2 regions of the Kosakonia sp. Marseille-Q7440 genome follow, and region 2 is predicted to be linked to the other one. Evidence: predicted binding sites of a transcription regulator. Region 2 holds the regulator's gene; the other holds the start of a gene.
What was found. Region 2 encodes PurR, which represses purine synthesis genes. Its sites were predicted from a motif close to CANGCAAACGTTTGCNTG; they were not measured.
Positions count from the first base shown of each region.

Region 1: pyrC (dihydroorotase) is a predicted target of PurR. The motif match lies at 1,682-1,699, and genes of this name have one in related genera.

Region 1 is NZ_CBCPLT010000001.1:1,568,751-1,574,837, forward strand. Features, by position in the region: gene dinI (DNA damage-inducible protein I) at 264-509, opposite strand; gene pyrC (dihydroorotase) at 585-1,628, opposite strand; gene ACWPW2_RS07115 (lipoprotein) at 1,743-2,303, opposite strand; gene grxB (glutaredoxin 2) at 2,425-3,072, opposite strand; gene mdtH (multidrug efflux MFS transporter MdtH) at 3,138-4,346, opposite strand; gene rimJ (ribosomal protein S5-alanine N-acetyltransferase) at 4,582-5,166, shown strand; gene ACWPW2_RS07135 (YceH family protein) at 5,176-5,823, shown strand; gene ACWPW2_RS07140 (Gfo/Idh/MocA family protein) at 5,826-6,087, shown strand, end outside.
Region 2 is NZ_CBCPLT010000001.1:1,828,417-1,841,959, forward strand. Features, by position in the region: gene mdtK (MdtK family multidrug efflux MATE transporter) at 1-638, opposite strand, end outside; gene ACWPW2_RS08425 (riboflavin synthase) at 907-1,545, shown strand; gene cfa (cyclopropane fatty acyl phospholipid synthase) at 1,614-2,762, opposite strand; gene punC (purine nucleoside transporter PunC) at 3,060-4,256, opposite strand; partial or broken gene punR (DNA-binding transcriptional activator PunR) at 4,369-5,302, shown strand; gene purR (HTH-type transcriptional repressor PurR) at 5,299-6,324, opposite strand; gene cydH (cytochrome bd-I oxidase subunit CydH) at 6,622-6,711, shown strand; gene ACWPW2_RS08455 (MFS transporter) at 6,878-8,047, shown strand; gene ACWPW2_RS08460 (C40 family peptidase) at 8,092-8,937, opposite strand; gene ACWPW2_RS08465 (Grx4 family monothiol glutaredoxin) at 9,271-9,615, shown strand; gene ACWPW2_RS08470 (omptin family outer membrane protease) at 9,843-10,361, shown strand; gene ACWPW2_RS08475 (omptin family outer membrane protease) at 10,393-10,788, shown strand; gene rnt (ribonuclease T) at 10,818-11,474, opposite strand; gene gloA (lactoylglutathione lyase) at 11,566-11,973, opposite strand; gene nemA (alkene reductase) at 12,069-13,163, opposite strand; gene ACWPW2_RS08495 (TetR/AcrR family transcriptional regulator) at 13,220-13,543, opposite strand, start outside.

The sequences.
Region 1 (6,087 bases), 260 kb from region 2:
GGCGTGTTTTAATTAGACAACGACGTTCGAGGTTCAATGCGTGTTTTAATTTGAAGCCTTTTCAGTATATCAACAACCCGACCTCATGATCGGGAAAATAAACACTCTGCAACATCTTTTTTGTAGTCATAGATTTTTCTTAAGGGAGTGGCTAAAAGATAAGCGACTCATTTCACTGAGAAAATCAGATGTTACGGTTTTGCTTGAAAATGAAGCAAAAAAAGCCGGGGCGACCCGGCAATAACTTCAACTTCAGAGGGAAATTAATCGGTGATAAACCAATCGTCAGCGCTTTCCCAGGTCTCTTGCAGGATTTCGCTAACGCGGTCTTTATCTTCTTTCGCGCCGCCAAGGACGGAGAGATTATTTGCTGCCGCATAACGGACAGAAATTTTATTTTCGCGATCGGGATAGTGGTCATTCAGACGGCGGGATAACTCACCTGCCAGCGCATCGATAGCGCCCGCGGGTAAAGATGTGGTTCTGGCAATCGTCACTTCAATGCGCATAACAGCCCCCTGTGTAAGATACTGTATGTTTATACAGTTAATCGAAACACATTACAACAGGGGGCATAAGAATATTTAGCGTTTTACCTGCCAGCGCACGGTTTCACCGGCGAGGAAGGGCACCAGCGTATCGTCCGCCAGCGCAATCGACTCCGGCACCACGCACTCTTCCCGCACCAGTTCAATAAACTCTTCATTCACCGGCAGGCCATAGAAGCGCGGCCCATTGAGGGAGCAGAAGGCTTCGAAGTGCTGCAACGCGTTCATCTCTTCAAATACCGTGGCGTAGCTGGCCAGCGCCGTTGGCGCATTAAAACAGCCTGCACAGCCGCAGCTCGCCTCTTTGCGATGGCGGGCATGCGGGGCGGAGTCGGTGCCGAGGAAGACGCGTTCGAACCCGCTGGCGACCAGCTCACGCAGCGCCTGCTGGTGGATATTACGCTTAAGGATCGGTAAGCAGTAGAGATGCGGACGCACGCCGCCCACCAGCATATGGTTGCGGTTAAACAGCAAATGTTGCGGGGTGATGGTGGCGGCCAGCCGCTCATTGCCGTCGCGCACATAGTCAGCGGCATCTTTGGTGGTGATGTGCTCGAATACCACTTTCAGCTCCGGCAGACGCTTGCGCAGTGGCTCCATCACCGTCTCAATAAAGCGCGCTTCGCGATCGAAAATATCGATCTCCGCGTGAGTCACTTCCCCATGCACCAGCAGCGGCATGCCAAGCTTCGCCATCCGCTCAAGCACCGGCATGATGGCATCAATGCTGGTGACACCGTGGCTGGAGTTAGTGGTGGCATTTGCCGGGTAGAGCTTAGCCGCCGTAAACACCTTTTCCGCAAAGCCGCGTTCGATCTCATCAGGATCGAGGCTGTCGGTCAGGTAGCAGGTCATTAGCGGTTCGAAGTGCTGACCGGCAGGCACCGCGTCAAGGATGCGCTGGCGATAGGCGAGAGCGGCCTCAACGGTGGTCACAGGCGGAGCCAGGTTCGGCATCACAATGGCGCGGGCGTAGGTTTCGCTGGTCCACGGCACCACGGTTTTCAGCATATCGCCGTCGCGCAGATGGAGATGCCAGTCGTCAGGACGGCGGATTTTCAAAACCTGGGGTTGTGTCATTGAAGGGCTCCGGCTAAGTGAGAAAGGGCTGTTTTTGCCGGAGACCAAGCATAAGGGGAAACGTTTTCGTTTGCATCCTTTTCCTGAAAAAAAGGGCGCCAGGCGCCCAGTGATTCAGTCGGTAAGCGGGATGACAATCTCGCCAGGTTTCACCTCAATGCCTTTGGCATATTTCTTCGCCAGCGCTTCGCCTTTGGTGCTGTCTTCTTTCAGCACATAGGCCGGGCGCTGGTTAAAGTAGTTGCGCAGAGACTGGTTCAGGTAGGGCATCAAGGTTTGCAGCACGCTCTGCATCTTTTCCGGTGTGACCGTCGCGTCCACCACTTCCATCTCATGCAGGTAGATTGCGCCCTGATCTTTATCAAAGGTCGGCAGCGCTTTCAGCTTCAGCTTGATTACCGCTTTTTGATTGCCGAACAGCGAGGTCATATCCAGATTTGCATCGCCGGTTAAGGTGATTTTATTCGGCTCTTCACGGCCAATCGCGCTGGCAAGATTGTTGAGAACAATATGCGCATCAGCCACGCCCGGCACGCCAATATCTTTGGCGAAGTTATTCCGTTTCTCCAGGGCCTGGTTAATCTCCTGCTCGCTGATTGTGTATTGGGTCAGTTGATTGCACCCCACCAGCACGCCGCTCAGCATGAGTGCTGCGGCCAAAATCATCTTCTTCATGAATTCCTCAACGTGGTCCTGATGCCTCGATCGAGGTGTAGCATGCGCGACGCCCGGCGCAAAGGCCAGCAGAAAATACTTAAAGAAGGGGCGGAAGCCGGTCGCTTCCGCCATGAACGGCTTAGATAGCCATGGAAGAGAGGAGGTTAACCTGAGTCTGTTTCGCCATGTTGTCGCGGTAATCGGCGACGCGGGTCGGCCAGGTAATGCCGCTGACAATTGTCAGGTTACGCAGCAGCGGGAAGAGGTGAATATCATCTTCCGACAGCTCGCCGTTGACGGCATTCGGCTGCACGATGTGCTTCTCCAGCGCGCGCAGATCGTCGCTGATATTCTTCACCAGCCCGGCAGAGTGGGAGAGGTGATCGGCGAAATCGCCAATCGCCGCCTCTTTTTTGGCGGTGAAGTAGGCGCGCGCCTGCGGGGTGGAAAATTCGTCAAAGGGGGCCTGCGCGAAGCGTGGGATCAGCAGCTTATTGACGTAGCCATTCACCTTACGCAGCCACTCTTCGATCTTCGGATTGCGCGAGCCGGTCAGTAGCGGTTGACCGTCGAGCTTATCAACGTAGTGAACAATATCGAGGCTTTCGGGCAGGTAGCGGCTGTCATCTTTTTGCAGGATCGGCGCCATCTTTTGACCAATCATGCGGGTCGGCGTCGCTTCGTCATCGCTTTGCAGGACATGGAGTTCAACCGGGAGATTCTTAAGGCCGAAAATCATGCGGGCTTTTACACAGAAAGGGCAGTGATCGTAAATGTAGAGTTTCACGTTTCTCCTCCATACTGGTTTATCCATCACTAATCAGTATGGAAGAGAGGTAGAGGTGGCGCAAATCAGGCGCCGGGTTCGAGCATCGGCGGCTGCACGCGGCGGGGGGCAAACTGCCACAGCAGCGCAAGGGAGGTGATAAGCCCAATCACGCCGAGCATCATCCACGGTAACTCCGGCTGGCGAAAGGCTTTCCCGGCGTCAAACAGCCAGCCGCCGCCCGCGTAGCCAAGCGCGCCGCCAAAGGCCAGACCTAAGCGGCTAAAGCCCATATAACTGCCGCGCGCCCGCGCATCGGCCAGCTGCGCGCTCAGGGTTTCCCGCGCCGGTTCGGCGATAATCGAGCCGATATAGAAGGTGCAGATAAGTGTAAAAAGCTGTTGCAGCGAGCCGACCATGCCCATCGGAAAGAGGCTGAATGACATCACCACCAGGCCGAACATCAGGCGCTGCTCAAGGCGAAAGCGCTTTTCGCTCCAGCGCGCAATCGGGTAGAGCAGCGTCAGCGAGAGACAGGCCTCAATGGCGTACATCCATTTGACCGGCGTCGGCGATCCGGCAACGTCGTTGACCATAATCGGCAACATCAGCATCACCTGCACAGCCAGCATGTAGTAACCGCTTAAGGTTAAAACATAGGTGACGAATTTCTTGTCACGCAGCACACGGGCTAAGCCTTCGCGCACCGGCGTTTTCACCGTTGAGAGCTTCCACGCTGGCAGCAGCCAGGCGTTAAAGCCCGCGCAGAGGATAAACATCAGCGCCCCGGCGGCGCACACCAGACGGAAATCATACTGCAGCAGCCAGCTGCCGAGCAGCGCGCCGATAACCGCCCCGGCGCTATCCTGCATCATCAGTAGCGAGAAGAAGCGACCGCGCTGGCGCGGACGCACCAGTTTGACCACCAGCGCCGAACGCGGCGGGTCGAACAGCGTGCCGCCAAGACCGGAAAGGATACAGGAGAGCCACAGCACCCACGGTTCATTCGCCATTCCCATCGCCGCAAAGCCTGCCGCGCGCATCAGCATGCCGGTGACAATCAGCGGTTTTGCGCCAAAGCGGTCGGCGATGGCGCCGCCAAACATGCCTAACCCCTGCTGAATAAACTGACGCAGGCCGAGCGCGATCCCGACCATCAGCGCGGCCCAGCCAAGTTGATCAACGAAACGAATGGAAATCAGGGGGAAGACAACAAAAAAACCGAGCACCACCAAAAAATTATCGACCAGCAGGAAATATTTACCCAGGCTCCTTGCCTGCGAGATGCGCGCCATTTCCCCTCCGGGAAATCAGAAAAAGGTGACGCCTCTATTCTGCGGCTTCGGCAACCGTTTTCACACATTCACCGCGACAATATTTTTTTATCAAGGCGGGCGTTTGATTGAGACTTTTCATCGAAAAGGGGGCGCGGCGCAGAAAATGCCATGTTGCTGTTTTCACAGAGTCGCAGAGCAAAGGTATAGTAAAGAGAAGGGGTAAAAAAAGCCGCGAAACGAAGGAGTGGTAAACATGTTTGGCTATCGCAGTAATGTGCCGAAAGTACGCTTGGTAACAGACAGATTAGTGGTGCGCCTGGTTCACGAGCGCGATGCGTGGCGGCTTGCGGATTATTACGCGGAAAATCGCCAGTTTTTAAAACCCTGGGAGCCCGTTCGCGATGAGAGCCACTGTTACCCTTCCGGCTGGCAGGCACGTCTGGGGATGATCAATGAGTTCCATAAACAGGGCTCTGCTTTTTACTTTGCCCTGCTCGATCCTGAAGAGAAAGAGATCGTCGGCGTCGCCAATTTCTCCAACGTGGTGCGCGGCTCGTTTCACGCCTGTTATCTCGGCTACTCCATCGGCCAGAAGTGGCAGGGGCAAGGGTTGATGTTTGAAGCCCTGACATCCGCCATTCGCTATATGCAGCGCACGCAACATATGCACCGCATAATGGCCAACTATATGCCGCACAATAAACGCAGCGGCGATTTGCTGGCGAGGCTCGGGTTTGAAAAAGAGGGCTATGCCAAATCCTATTTATTGATCGATGGGCAGTGGCGCGACCACGTCCTTACCGCATTAACCGCCCAGGAGTGGACTCCGGGACGCTAAGGAGCAGAGATGAAGTATCAACTCACCGCCATCGAGGCGCGGGTTATCGGCTGCCTGCTGGAGAAGCAGGTCACTACGCCGGAGCAGTATCCGCTCTCCATCAACGGCGTAGTGACGGCCTGTAATCAGAAAACCAACCGCGAGCCGGTGATGAACCTGAGCGAGCACGAGGTTCAGGATGTGCTTGATGAGCTGGTAAAGCGCCACTACCTGCGCACCGTCAGCGGTTTTGGCAACCGGGTGACCAAATATGAGCAGCGCTTCTGCAACTCTGAATTTGGCGATCTGAAGTTAAGTCCGGCAGAGGTGGCGCTAATCGCCACGCTGTTGCTGCGCGGGCCGCAAACGCCGGGCGAACTGCGTGGACGCGCGGAACGCATGCACCGTTTTGCCGATATGGCCGAGGTGGAAAACGCCCTTGAGCAGTTGGCAAACCGTGACGATGGCCCCTATGTCGTGCGTCTGCCGCGCGAGCCGGGCAAGCGCGAAAGCCGCTATATGCATCTCTTCAGTGGCGATATGCAGACGCTGATCAATGTGGTCGAAGCCGTCGCGCCAACTGAGCAGAGTCTCGAGGCGCGCGTTGAGGCGCTGGAGAGTGAAGTCGCGGAACTGAAGCAGCGTCTCGATTCGCTGCTGGCACATTTAGGGGATTAAGCGTGACGACATTACGGATTGGTGTAGTAGGGCTGGGCGGTATCGCGCAGAAAGCCTGGTTGCCGGTGCTCGGCGCGGCAACGGAGTGGACGCTGGCGGCGGCCTGGTCGCCGACGCGGGACAAAGCCCTGCGGGTATGTGAAACCTGGCGCATCCCTTATGCGGATTCGCTGGCGGCGCTGGCGGCGCAGTGCGATGCGGTTTTTGTTCACACTTCAACCGCTTCGCACTATGCGGTGGTGAGCGAGCTGCTCAACCTTGGCG
Region 2 (13,543 bases):
TTCACGTAGAGGCGCATAAAGATAAACATCACCCAGTAGACCGACGCGGTCGCCACGCCGCAGCCGACGCCGCCCAGCTCCGGCATACCGAAACGGCCATAGATAAAGGCGTAGTTAACCGGAATATTGACCAGCAGGCCGATAAAGCCCATCACCATGCCGGGTTTGGTTCGCGCCAGCCCTTCGCACTGGTTGCGCAACACCTGGAAGAAGAGGTAGCCCGGTGCGCCCCACATCAGCGCGCGTAAAAAGTGGACCGCTTTATCGGCCATCAGCGGGTCGATGTTATGCATGGCGCGAATAATATGACCGGCGTTCCACAGCACAATCATAATCAGCACCGATACGGCACCCGCCAGCCAGAACCCCTGGCTAACCTGATGGGCAATGCGATCGCGACGTCCGGAACCATTCAGCTGCGCAATAACCGGCGTCATCGCCAGCAGCAGGCCGTGACCAAAAAGAATCGCGGGAAACCAGATAGAGGTACCGATGGCGACCGCAGCCATATCCGTGGCGCTATAGCCCCCGGCCATCACGGTATCGACGAAGCCCATCGCCGTCTGGGCAACTTGCGCAAAAATCACCGGCAGGGCAAGTGCCAGTAATTGACGCGCCTCTGTTACATACTTCTGCACGCGAACACCTATATATTGTTGTTATAAGAGAGAATGGAAATACTTAAGAGAAAGGAGTTATATCCTTGTGCGACAAAAAATGCCGCACTGCGATAGGTGCGACATCTGCTCAAATAGTACCTGTTAACGCCTCTTTTTGCCACGTTATCCATAAATCAAAATTATCTTTCGCCGCAAAGCGGGCTTCAGGCTGGCAAGGGAATTTTTCACCTGTTATTGTGCGTGAAGCACACGGTAATGCCGTAAGAATGAAACAGGAGTGATGATTATGTTTACGGGTATTGTACAGGGCACGGCAAAAGTGGTGTCGATTGACGAAAAACCGAATTTTCGCACCCACGTTGTTGAGCTGCCTGAAACGATGCTGGACGGAATTGAAACCGGGGCGTCCATTGCGCATAACGGCTGCTGTCTGACCGTCACCGAGATTAACGGTAGCCATATCAGCTTCGATTTGATGAAAGAGACGCTGCGTATTACCAACCTTGGCGAACTCGAAGTCGGGGATATCGTTAACGTTGAGCGCGCGGCGAAATTCAGCGATGAGATTGGCGGACATTTAATGTCGGGCCATATTATGTCGACCGCTGAAATCGTCAAAATCCTCGCCTCGGAAAATAACCGCCAGATCTGGTTTAAAGTGCAGGATCCGACGCTGATGAAATACATCCTTTATAAAGGATTTATCGGCATCGACGGTATCAGCCTGACGGTCGGCGAAGTCACCGCCACGCGTTTTTGCGTGCACCTGATCCCGGAAACGCTGCAGCGCACCACCCTGAGTGCCAAAAAGCTGGGCCAGCGCGTCAATATTGAGATCGATCCGCAAACCCAGGCCGTTGTCGACACCGTCGAGCGCGTACTGGCGGCAAAAGAGGCCGCTGTCGTGGTAAACGTCGTCGAATAATCCGACGCCGCAGAGAACAAAAAGCCGCAGCGTACCCGTTGCGGCTTTTTTGTTACTCAAACACGGTATTAACGCGCGACGCGCAGACCTTTCTCGACGCCGCGGCTAAATACCACCTGCCAGAGCTGAATGTCGCGGGCGCGAAACGCCCCGGCGCAGGCATTCAGATAGTAGCTGAACATGCGTTTAAACCGTTCGGAGTAGTTGTCGGCGATCTCCGGCCATGCGGCGAGAAAACGCCCATACCAGGCCATCAGCGTGCGGTCATAATCAGCGCCAAAGTTGTGCCAGTCCTCCATCACAAAGTGCGATTCACTGGCGGTGGCGATGTGGCGAACCGAGGGCAGGCAGCCGTTCGGGAAGATGTAGCGGTTGATCCACGGGTCAACATTGTTATCGGTCTGTCTGGAGCCGATGGTGTGGAGTAAAAAGAGGCCGTCCGGCTTCAGGTTTTTGTCGACCACATCAAAGTAGGTGGCGTAGTTTTTCGGCCCGACGTGTTCAAACATGCCGACGGAGACGATGCGGTCAAACTGATCGCGCAGATCGCGGTAGTCCTGCAAAAGAATATCCACATCCAGCCCGGCGCAGCGCTGTTGCGCCATTTTCTGCTGCTCTGCCGAAATAGTGACGCCGACCACGCGAACGCCATAGTGCTGTGCCATAAATTGCGCCAGGCCGCCCCAGCCGCAGCCGATATCCAGCACGCGCATGCCGGGCGTTAACTGCAATTTTTCACAAATAAGCCGCAATTTTGCCTGCTGCGCCTCGGCAAGGGTAGTCGCCTCTTTCCAGTAACCGCAGGAGTATTGCATTGCGGGGTCGAGCATGCGGGTAAAGAGATCGTTGCCGAGATCGTAGTGCTCTTTGCCGACAATCCACGCCCGCTTTTTACTTTGCAGGTTGAAGAGCCGGGCGGCGGCAATGCGCAGGGTATCTTTGAGATGGTGTGGAAGCTGTTTTTCCAGGCCGGCGCGCAGTACCTGGGTAAAGAAGATGTCCAGCCGTTCGCACTCCCACCAGCCGTCCATATAACTTTCGCCGAGTCCGAGCGATCCGTCCTGTAAAACGCGTTTGAAAAAATCAGGATTTTTCACCCGAATGTCTGCGGGAGCGGGGCCGTTGATACGAATACCTGCGCGGCCCAGCAGTTCGTTTGCTATACGGAACCAGTTGTCATCCCGCACGCTCACTTCTTCTATACACGATGAACTCATACCTTCTCCATCACGAATAGCGATCAGAACTCTACAAGCGTAGACGCTGGCAGAATTTGTGAGAAATCTCACGGTTTGCACCGTGAGGCTGATATCAGACGTAGAACAGAGGAAGGGAGAGACCCTTGCCAGAAAAGGCCCTCCTTGGGGAAACGAGCACGCTCCGGTGCCCGTTACTGCATAATATTTATCGTATTTATGAGATAGCCGAAAATTAGTATAGGCCTCAATATCAGGTGATTCAACTTGTCGCTAATAGCGTGCTAATTACGCCATCAGCGACAGTCCCGTCAGCAACTACCCGCGCGCGGAGGAGGGCTCACGCACCTCATCCTGCTCTTCGCCTGCGCGATGCTGAATGCCATAACCGAGTGCCGCGAGCAGCACCATGGCGAGCATCACGCTGGTGGTGGTCAGCAGCGGGGTAATGATCAGCCACGAGACGACAAGGCTTGCCAGGAAGCAGAGCCCCAGTTGCAGGGTATTCTGCAACGCCGCCGCGCGCCCCGTCGCCTGCGGGAAGGGACGCAGCGCCCGCGCAACCACGATAGGGTAAATAGCCCCGTTCGCCACCGCCATCAGGCAGAAGGGGATCATCAGCGCGGTCAGCGAGACGCCGGGAATAAAGCCGACTGCCCAGGTCGCCAGCACGCTCAGGGCGTAGCCACTCAGTAACCACGGTAACATGCGCGATCCCTGCCATTTTTGCAGCGCTGCGCGACAGCCGTAACCACCAATCAGGAAGGCGAACGTCTGCGGCACATAGCTCAGGCCAATCACCGACGGGCCATAGCCCATTTCGTGCAGGATAAACGGCGAGCCGGTAAGCCAGGCAAAGAAGCTGGCGGAGCAGGCGGCGTAGATCATCACGTTGCCACGATAATCACGGGCGCGCAGCAGATCGAGGAAGGTGAGCGCCTGCTGGTCGTGCGCCACTTTTTTTACCGGCGATTTGAGGCGGAAAGCCGGGATCATCAACACCACGGTGATGGCCAGCAGGGTGGCGAAAATTGCCTGCCATTCAATATGGGCCAGCAGCCAGGCACCGAGCAGCGGGGCCAGCGCCGGGGTGAAGCCGACCAGCGGCATAATGGTGGCGAAAATACGGTTAACGCGGTGCGCCGGATAGTGATCCGTTACCAGCGCCTGCCAGCTAACGGTAGCGGCACAGACGCCGACGGCCTGCACGAAACGCAGCACCAGCAGCCAGGTGGCGTCGCGCACCCAAAGGGTGCCAAGACAGCCCAGGGCGAAAATCGACAGCCCAATCAGCAGAATCGGTTTGCGACCATAGCGATCCGACAACGGCCCCCACAGCAGTTGTGCCACCGCGAACCCGGCGAGGAACAGACTCAGCGAGGCGCTGATCACGGCGGGAGAGGTGTTTAAATCTTGCTGAATCGCGCTGAAAGCGGGCAGGTACATGTCGGTGGCTAAAAAGCCCAGCACGCTTAAGCCCGCGAGCCAGACTAAAAATCCTTTGCCAGGTTGCATTCTCATTTCTCTTTAATTGCAGGTAATCAGGGTGGGGAAGTGTAAGGAGTGCTTTCCTGGTTGTGAAACGCTAATATTTGCACATTGGTTTCAAAAATTTTGCAGGCAGAATATGTGGTCAGAATACTCCCTTGAAGTGGTGGATGCCGTAGCGCGTAACGGCAGCTTTAGCGGCGCGGCGCAGGAGTTGCACCGCGTGCCTTCGGCGGTGAGCTACACCGTGCGCCAGCTGGAGGAGTGGCTGGCGGTGCCGCTGTTTATGCGCCGCCACCGCGATGTGGAACTCACCCCCGCCGGGGTCTGGTTTTTAAAGGAGGGGCGATCTGTTATCAAAAAAATGCTGATCACCCGCCAGCAGTGTCAGCAGATCGCCAATGGCTGGCGCGGCCAGTTGCCGATTGCTGTCGATAACATTGTGAAACCCGCGCGCACCCGGCAGATGATCGTCGATTTCTACCGTCACTTCAGCGATGTCGAGCTGGTTGTCTACCAGGAGGTGTTCAACGGCGTCTGGGATGCGCTCGCCGATGGCCGTGTTGAACTGGCGATTGGCGCTACGCAGGCGATCCCCGTCGGGGGGCGCTATGCTTTTCGCGATATGGGCACTTTGAGCTGGAAGTGTGTCGTCTCACGTCAGCATCCGCTGGCGCAGCTCGACGGTCCGTTAAGCGATGAGACGTTGCGCAACTGGCCGTCGCTGATTCAGGAGGATACCTCCCGCTCTTTGCCAAAGCGTATTACCTGGCTGCTGGATAACCAGAAAAGGGTGATGGTGCCTGACTGGGCCTCGTCGGAAGCGTGCCTGTCGGCGGGGCTTTGTGTGGGGATGGTGCCAGCCCATTTTGCCCGCCCGAGGCTCGATAGCGGTGACTGGGTGGCGCTTGAACTGGAAAACCCGTTTCCGGATGCCGCCTGCTGCCTGACATGGCAACAAAACGAGGCGTCACCTGCACTGAACTGGCTGCTCGATTACTTGGGGGACAGCGAAACGTTGAATAAGGAGTGGCTGCGGGAGCCGGAGTAAGGCTCCCGCGGGAGGGGATTAACGGCGGTAATCGCGGAAGGGGCCATCGGCCACCGAGCGGCGCTCCACCAGGCGCGGATGCACCTCAATCGACTGCGACTGTTCACGCTTATTCACAATGCGATCGAGCAGCATGGTGAATGCCGTTTCGCCCAGCGAGTCTTTCGGCTGATGAATCGTCGTCAAGGCCGGGGTAAAGAAGCGCGAGTTGCGCACGTTGTCATAGCCAATGACGGAGATATCCTGCGGCACGCGCAACCCCATCTCATCGGCGGCGCAGAGTGCGCCCATTGCCATAATGTCGCCGCCGCAGAAGACCGCGGTGGGGCGCGAGGACTGGCCGAGGATCTGCTGCATGGCGCGGTAGCCGGACTCCGGCTCAAAGTCGCCCTGCACAATCCAGTTCTCCGGCACGTTGATCATCGCCTCGTTCATCGCCTTCATAAAACCGGCAAGACGGCCTGCGCCGGTGTTGCGCTCCAGCGGACCCGGGATTACGCCGATATCGCGATGGCCGCGCTCGATCAGGTAACGGCCGGCCATATAGCCGCCCTGGAAGGCGTTATCGATCACCGAATCGGTGAAGTCCGCCTTCGATTCGCCCCAGTCCATCACCACCATCGGAATATGGCGATACTCCTCAAGCATGGTGAGCACGGTTTCCGGGTACTCAGAGCACATCACCAGCAGGCCATCGACACGCTTTTGCGCCATCATCGACAGATAGGCGCGCTGCTTCTCCTGGCTGTTCCAGGCGTTGCCGAGGATCAGCGTGTAACCCTTCTGGAAACACTTCTTCTCAACCGCTTCGATGATCTCGGCAAAGTAGGCCGCTTCACTGCTGGTTGCCAGCAGACCAATCGATTTGGTGTGATTCACTTTCAGGCTGCGCGCGACGGCGCTTGGCGAATAGTGCAGCTCTTTGATTGCCGCCCAGACGGCGTTGCGCGTCTCTTCGGCGACAAAACGGGTTTTGTTAATTACATGTGATACGGTTGTAGTGGAAACGTTTGCTCGTTTCGCGACATCTTTAATCGTTGCCATCAGATATTACTCCAGACCATATCGTAAGCTCCTGATAATTCTTGAGGTAAACGTTTGCCTTTAATCACCCTGAACCCATCAAAGTGAGTGCGGTACGCCGGGAAAACGACACTGGACGTCAGGAGGGGAGTCAATGGCCGGTACGCTAATAAATTTAGCGTCGAATTTTGTCTGATCTTGAGCAAAAGGGGAAGTATTAAAACGGTTCTGCTGCCAATTCGCGCAAGATTTTTCAGATAATTTGTGCAAAAATGCGCAGGCTCACTTTTTGTGGGGAAATTAAATGGAGAAAAATTGATGAGCACCGATCTTAAGTATTCACTCTTCACCACCGTCATCGTTCTGAGCCTGATCGTTTTCGGCGCGCTGACCGCTGCACTGCATTGATCTGATGCGAGGGAGAGCCCTCTCCCTCGGTTCTTGCGTCCCCATTGTTACCCGTTGCGCAATAAACTTTTCTCCGTACGCTCACTTCTGTTTTTTGTGACACCTGTCATACTTTTGCCTTTCGCGACCCGGTAGAGGGTCGGCATGTCCATTTCGGAGTCAAAAGATGAAAATAAATTTCCCCCTGCTTGCGCTGGCAATTGGTGCCTTTGGCATTGGCACCACTGAGTTTTCGCCGATGGGGTTACTGCCGGTGATTGCGCAGGGCGTTGGGGTCTCTATTCCGGCGGCGGGGATGCTGATCAGCGCCTACGCCATTGGCGTTATGGTGGGTGCGCCGCTGATGACGCTGCTGCTTTCCCATCGCGGTCGTCGTAATGCGCTGATTTTCTTAATGGCTATTTTCACCGTCGGCAATGTGCTCTCTGCCATTGCGCCGGATTACGCCACCCTGATGATCGCCCGTATTATCACCAGCCTTAATCACGGCGCGTTCTTCGGCCTTGGCTCGGTCGTTGCCGCAAGCGTTGTCGCGAAAGAGAAGCAGGCCAGCGCGGTGGCGACGATGTTTATGGGGCTGACTATCGCCAATATCGGCGGTGTGCCCGCCGCCACCTGGCTTGGGGAGACCATCGGCTGGCGCATGTCCTTTATGGCAACCGCCGGGCTTGGGGTGATCTCCATGGTCTCGCTCTTCTTCTCATTACCGAAAGGCGGCGCGGGCGCGCGACCCAACGTGCGCAACGAACTGGCGGTACTGATGCGCCCGCAGGTGCTGACGGCGCTGCTGACCACCGTGCTCGGTGCCGGGGCAATGTTTACCCTCTATACCTACATCTCACCGGTGTTGCGCACGCTGACGGATGCCACGCCGGTGTTTGTCACCGCCATGCTGGTGCTGATTGGCGTTGGTTTCTCGATTGGTAACTTTTTGGGTGGGAAACTGGCGGACCGCTCGGTAACCGGCACGCTGAAAGGCTTTTTACTGCTGCTGATTGCCATCATGCTGGCTATCCCGCTGCTGGCGCGCAGTGAGATCGGTGCGGCGATCGCCATGGTGGTGTGGGGCGCGGCAACCTTCGCGGTAGTGCCGCCGTTGCAGATGCGCGTGATGCGTGTTGCCCATGAAGCACCGGGGCTGTCGTCATCGGTCAATATTGGCGCCTTCAACCTCGGTAATGCCCTTGGCGCGGCGGCAGGCGGGGCGGTGATCTCCGGCGGCCTCGGCTACAGCTTCGTTCCGGTGATGGGGGCGATTATTGCCGGGCTGGGGCTGCTGCTGGTGCTCTTCTCCGGGCGTGATTCAGCGTCGCGCGTCTGCGCGGCAGCGGAGTAAGGCGAAGTAACACCTGCCGCGCGAGCGGCAGGTGGGAGAGGGGATTAGCGAATGGTTTTCGGCGTGACCACGCGGCGCGCACCAACATAGTGGCGCTGCCAGTAATCTTCGCTTAATGAAGTGACCTGAATATCCTGGCCGCTGCGCGGTGACTGGATAAATTTGCCGTTGCCAACGTAGACGCCAACGTGATCGGCGGTGCCGCGGCCCTGGGTGCGGAAGAAGACCAGATCGCCGCTCTCCAGTTCACGCAGGTTAACCGGTGAGGCATCACGCAGGTGATACATCTCATTGGCGGTACGCGGAATACGGAATTTCACCAGATCCTTATAGGCGTAATAGACTAGCCCGCTGCAATCAAAACCGGTTTTCGGCGAGGTACCGCCCCAGTGGTAGGGTTTGCCAAGCTGGTTCATCAGCTTCGACATCGCGGTTTTTTGCACTTTTTGCACGCGCAGTTTATGCACGTCTGCCAGCGTGCCCGCCTGGCTGCTTTTCACTTTAATACAGTGCGGCTTGTGGCCTTTGCGCGGCGTACACTTCTCAGTCCAGCTAACGGTTGCGGTTTTCTGTGAACTGGATGCTTTACGACGCGAGGGAGTTTTAGCGGTTTTCTGCGGGGTAGCGCTGTTTTTCTTTTTTATCGATTTGGTCGACGTTTTGGTTTTTGCGGTTTTTTTACTGCTGGCTTTTTCTGCTGGAGTGCCACTGCTTTTCTTTGCTGTTTTTGTAGAACTGTTTTTTTTCTTACGTTCGGATGCTTTCGCCAGATGTGTTTTTTGCACGGCCGAGGCTGGCGCTTGTTCAGAAGCGCTCGCTAATGGCGTGAAAGACAACGTGGTGAACAACAAAGCACAGAGCGTGATTGAAGCTTTTGGTATCCGCGCCACTGAGCAATCCCCTGTTAGGGCAGGCATCTATAATGCTTGCGTATGATTTAAAAAACTCGTCGATTCTAATCTATAAAAAGCCCAAACGTTAATACTGTTTTTGCATCTATAGCGTCGTTTCGTTAACAAGCGCAAAAAAACGAGCAAAACGTTTCGCTAAAAACGGATTTTCCGCCGCCTGAACCGCGCCGGGTTGGCTTAAGTCACCTTTACCTTATCGTGCCTGTAACACCTTAAATCCGCGCGCTGAATAAAATGTTATTTTCCGAAGCCAGCCTGACCCGCTACAATGTTCGATCTCTGCCGTAGAAGAAGTTGAAGGAAGCAAAGACAATGAGTGAGACTCTTGAGAAAATTCAGCGCCAGATCGCTGAGAACCCGATTCTGCTGTACATGAAAGGCTCGCCGAAACTGCCAAGCTGCGGTTTCTCCGCCCAGGCGGTACAGGCGCTCTCTGCATGCGGCGAGCGTTTTGCCTATGTGGATATTCTGCAAAACCCGGATATCCGTGCCGAACTGCCAAAATACGCAAACTGGCCAACCTTCCCGCAGCTATGGGTTGAGGGTGAGCTGGTTGGCGGCTGCGATATCATTATCGAAATGTATCAGCGTGGCGAATTGCAGCCGCTGATCAAAGAGGCTGCCGCTAAATATAAAGGCGTACCGGACGCCGAATAACCCGCAGTTATTGGCTCTGCCTGGAAAGGGCTCATGTTTCGACATGAGCCCTTTTTTATTGCCTGTCACCTGCTCACGGCGTGTTGACTTAACCAAAATTATTGGGTATTACTGTGCGGATTTAAGTGTAACCCATTGTTAATTATCCTATTTTAAGAATTTTGATAAACCCAGGCATGCTTTTTCTGATGACAAGCTGTGAACAGGATTGCCTTAATTCAGGATGAATGATGAAAAAAATAGACAAGATAATTACGTTGATGACGCTTCTCTTTGCTTTTTCAGTAACGGCTCAGCAGCAGCCGCTGGCAAGCAGGGAAGATGTGGTGACCACTCTCTCACTGGGCACCCTGAGCGGAACGGCGAAGGAGCGGGTCTACGATACCGATGAGGGCGGACGCAAAGTCAGCCAGCTAGACTGGCGCTATCGTCACGCTGTCGTGGTGCAGGGCTCTATCGAGTGGCCGGTGCAGTCATGGCTCACTGTCGGTGCGTCCGGATGGACAACTGTCGCGCACAGTGGCAGCAAGATGGATGATTACGACTGGCAGCAGGCATCGCAAACCCGATGGATCGACCATAGCTCTCACCCTCATACGTGGCTCAATTTCGCTAACCAGTGGGATCTCCATCTGACGGGCTGGCTCGTTCACCAGCCTGACTGGCGACTTGGCGTGATGGGCGGTTATCGGCAAAGCCGAACCAGCTTCACGGCGCACGGCGCACGGCGGCACGTTCAGCCGTAATAATGGCGCAAAGGTTGGCCGTTTCGATGATGTGAAAGTTCTCGGATATTCACAGCGTTTCAACATACCCTATGTTGGCCTGACCGGTCGTTATCGCTATGGCAATGTTGAAGCAGGAACCAGTCTGAAATATAGCCGCTGGGTAAGAGCGCAAGCGACAGACCAGCACTACTTACGCAGCATCACCTTCAGGGATACTACCCGGCACCAGCATAGCTTTTCCCTTTCGGCTAACGTCGGCTATTACGTCACGCAGCAGGTAAAGCTCTATCTGGAAAGCACGTGGGATCGCACGTTAAACAAAAAAGGGACCAATACCGCCATCTTCTCCAGGGACGGTACCTATGCGCGCGCCTCTTTCAAGGATAGCGCCGGGATAGAACACTCCGCGCTGCTCACCACCGCCGGGCTGGTCTACCACTTTTAATAAAAAACCGGTCAACAGACCGGTTTTTTTCAGGCTTCTGAATCGACTTCTGGCGTCGGCAGCGGCCAGCCGCCAAGCCGCTTCCAGCGGTTAACGATTTCACAAAACAGCCGTGCGGTCTGCTCCGTGTCATATAAGGCCGAGTGCGCCTGGGTAGCGTCAAAGTCGATACCGGCAGCCGCGCAGGCTTTAGAGAGCACGGTCTGACCCAGTGCCAGCCCGCTTAATGACGCGGTATCAAAGGTCACAAAGGGGTGAAACGGATTGCGTTTCATCGCCGCGCGCTCGGCGGCGGCCATCATAAAGCTGTGATCGAAGGTCGCGTTGTGCGCCACCATGATCGCACGGTTGCAGTTCTGCTCTTTCATCCCTTTGCGCACCAGTTTAAAAATGGCGTGCAGGGCGTCATATTCGCTCACCGCGCCGCGCAGCGGGTTCGTCGGGTCGATCCCATTAAACGCCAGCGCTTCTGGTTGTAAATTAGCTCCTTCGAATGGCTCAACGTGAAAGTGCAGGGTGCTGTCAGGCATCAGCCAGCCTTGCTCATCCATTTTTAACGTAACGGCGGCGACTTCCAGCAGGGCGTCGGTTTTGGCGTTAAACCCGGCGGTTTCAACATCGATTACCACAGGGTAAAAACCGCGAAAACGGTCGCACAGAGCAGTCAGTTGAGCATTATCGGACATCAGGATCTCTTGATAGGAAAAAAGGGCAGCGCATTATGGCAAATTTTACGGAAAGATGTAAAACAGCGGGCGCATTGCGCGCCCGGGGGGATCAGTGACCCAGACCGCGTCCGGCGTCTTTCTCTTCAATCAGTTCGATTTTGTAACCGTCCGGATCTTCAACGAAGGCGATAACCGTGGTGCCGCCTTTAACCGGGCCAGCTTCACGGGTGACGTTGCCGCCGTTTTTGCGGATCGCTTCGCAGGACTCCGCCGCGTTTTCTACGCTCAGCGCGATGTGACCATACGCCGTGCCCAGCTCATAGCTGTCGACACCCCAGTTGTAGGTCAGCTCAATCACCGCTTCTTCGCTCTCATCACCGTAACCGACAAAAGCCAGCGAATATTTGTACTCCGGGTTTTCGCTGGTGCGCAGCAGTTTCATGCCCAGCACGTTGGTGTAGAAATTGATTGAGCGTTGCAGGTCGCCGACGCGCAGCATGGTGTGAAGTAAGCGCATAATATCCTCTTTTATGAATGCGTTAACGTTCCGGTTCGAAACACGGTTTTAGTATAGCGGCCGATCCGGGCCGCTATCAAATCTCAATCCGCTTCTCAGAGAGAAGGGTAGTCGGTGTAACCTTCCGCGCCGCCGCCATAGAAGCTTTCCGGGCGCTGCGGGTTGAGTTCCGCTTTCAGCTGCAGGCGTTTTACCAGATCCGGGTTGGCGATATAGGCGCGGCCAAACGCCACGGCATCGATCAGCCCCTTGTTGATCAGGTCTTCCGCTTTCTCAACGCTGTATGCGCCAGCGCCGATAATCGGGCCGTGGAAGCGCGCACGCACTTTTTCACGGAACGTTTCGCTGTAGGGCTCACCGCCCGCCCAGTCCGGCTCGGACATGTGCAGGTAAGCGATACCGCGTTTACCCAGCTCTTCAATCAGATAGAGCGCGTCAGCTTCTTCGTTCGGGCCGTTGTCGGTGTTCTGGAAAGAGCCGATTGGCGAGACGCGAATACCGATGCGATCGGCGCTCCACTCTTCACACACCGCGTCAATCACTTCCAGCACCAGGCGCGCACGGTTTTCAACGCTGCCGCCATACTGGTCGGTACGCTGGTTAGCTGAAGGTGAAAGGAACTGGTGCAGCAGGTAACCGTGGGCAGAGTGCAGCTCAACCAGATCAAAACCAGCTTCGCGCGCATTGGCGACGGCCTGGCGGAAATCATTAACGATGCCCGGGATCTCATCGGTCTCCAGCGCGCGCGGCATGGAGGTATCTTCACGGGTGGCGTTGCCGTTTTCATCACGCAGCGAGGTACGGGTACCTGCGCTTATCGCAGACGGCGCAACCGGTGCGGCACCGCCCGGCTGTAAGCTGCTGTGAGAGATACGGCCGGTGTGCCACAGCTGAACCGCAATGCGGCCATCATCGGCATGGACTGCATCGGTGATCTTTTTCCATGCGGCAATCTGCTCGTCGCTGTGCAGACCCGGCGCACCCGCATAGCCTTTGGCCTGGGCGGAGATTTGCGTCGCTTCACTGATGATAAGCCCGGCGCTGGCGCGCTGGCGGTAGTACTCGGCCATCAGCGGCGTCGGAACATCGCCCGGTTCAATACTGCGCAGGCGCGTCAGGGGCGCCATCAACACGCGGTTCGGTACGGTAATGGCACCGACTTTCAACGGCGTAAATAATTTACTGGACATAAACAACTCCTGAATAGACCGGTCGACTAGTAAAAGATGAAATAAAAAGCCTGATGTTATTCAGGCCGGGTAATGATCTGCTGCGCATGCGCCAGCGCGCTTTCCAGCGGCACGGCACTGCGCGAAATTTTTGCCTGCAGATTTGCGCCGAGCCACAGAGCATATAACACCTGTGCCTGGGAGCGCGCTTCGCCGGCAAAGGCGAGGCTTTTATCCTCGCGTCCCTGTTCCAGCGCTTTAGCGAGCAGGGCGATAATCCCTCCCGCGCCGCGGTCCATGGCGGTGCGCATATCTTCCGAGAGATCGCACACTTCCGCCGAGAGCTTCACCGTCAGGCAGCCGCTGATGTGGCCCTGCTGGCAAAACTGATTCAGCGTCTC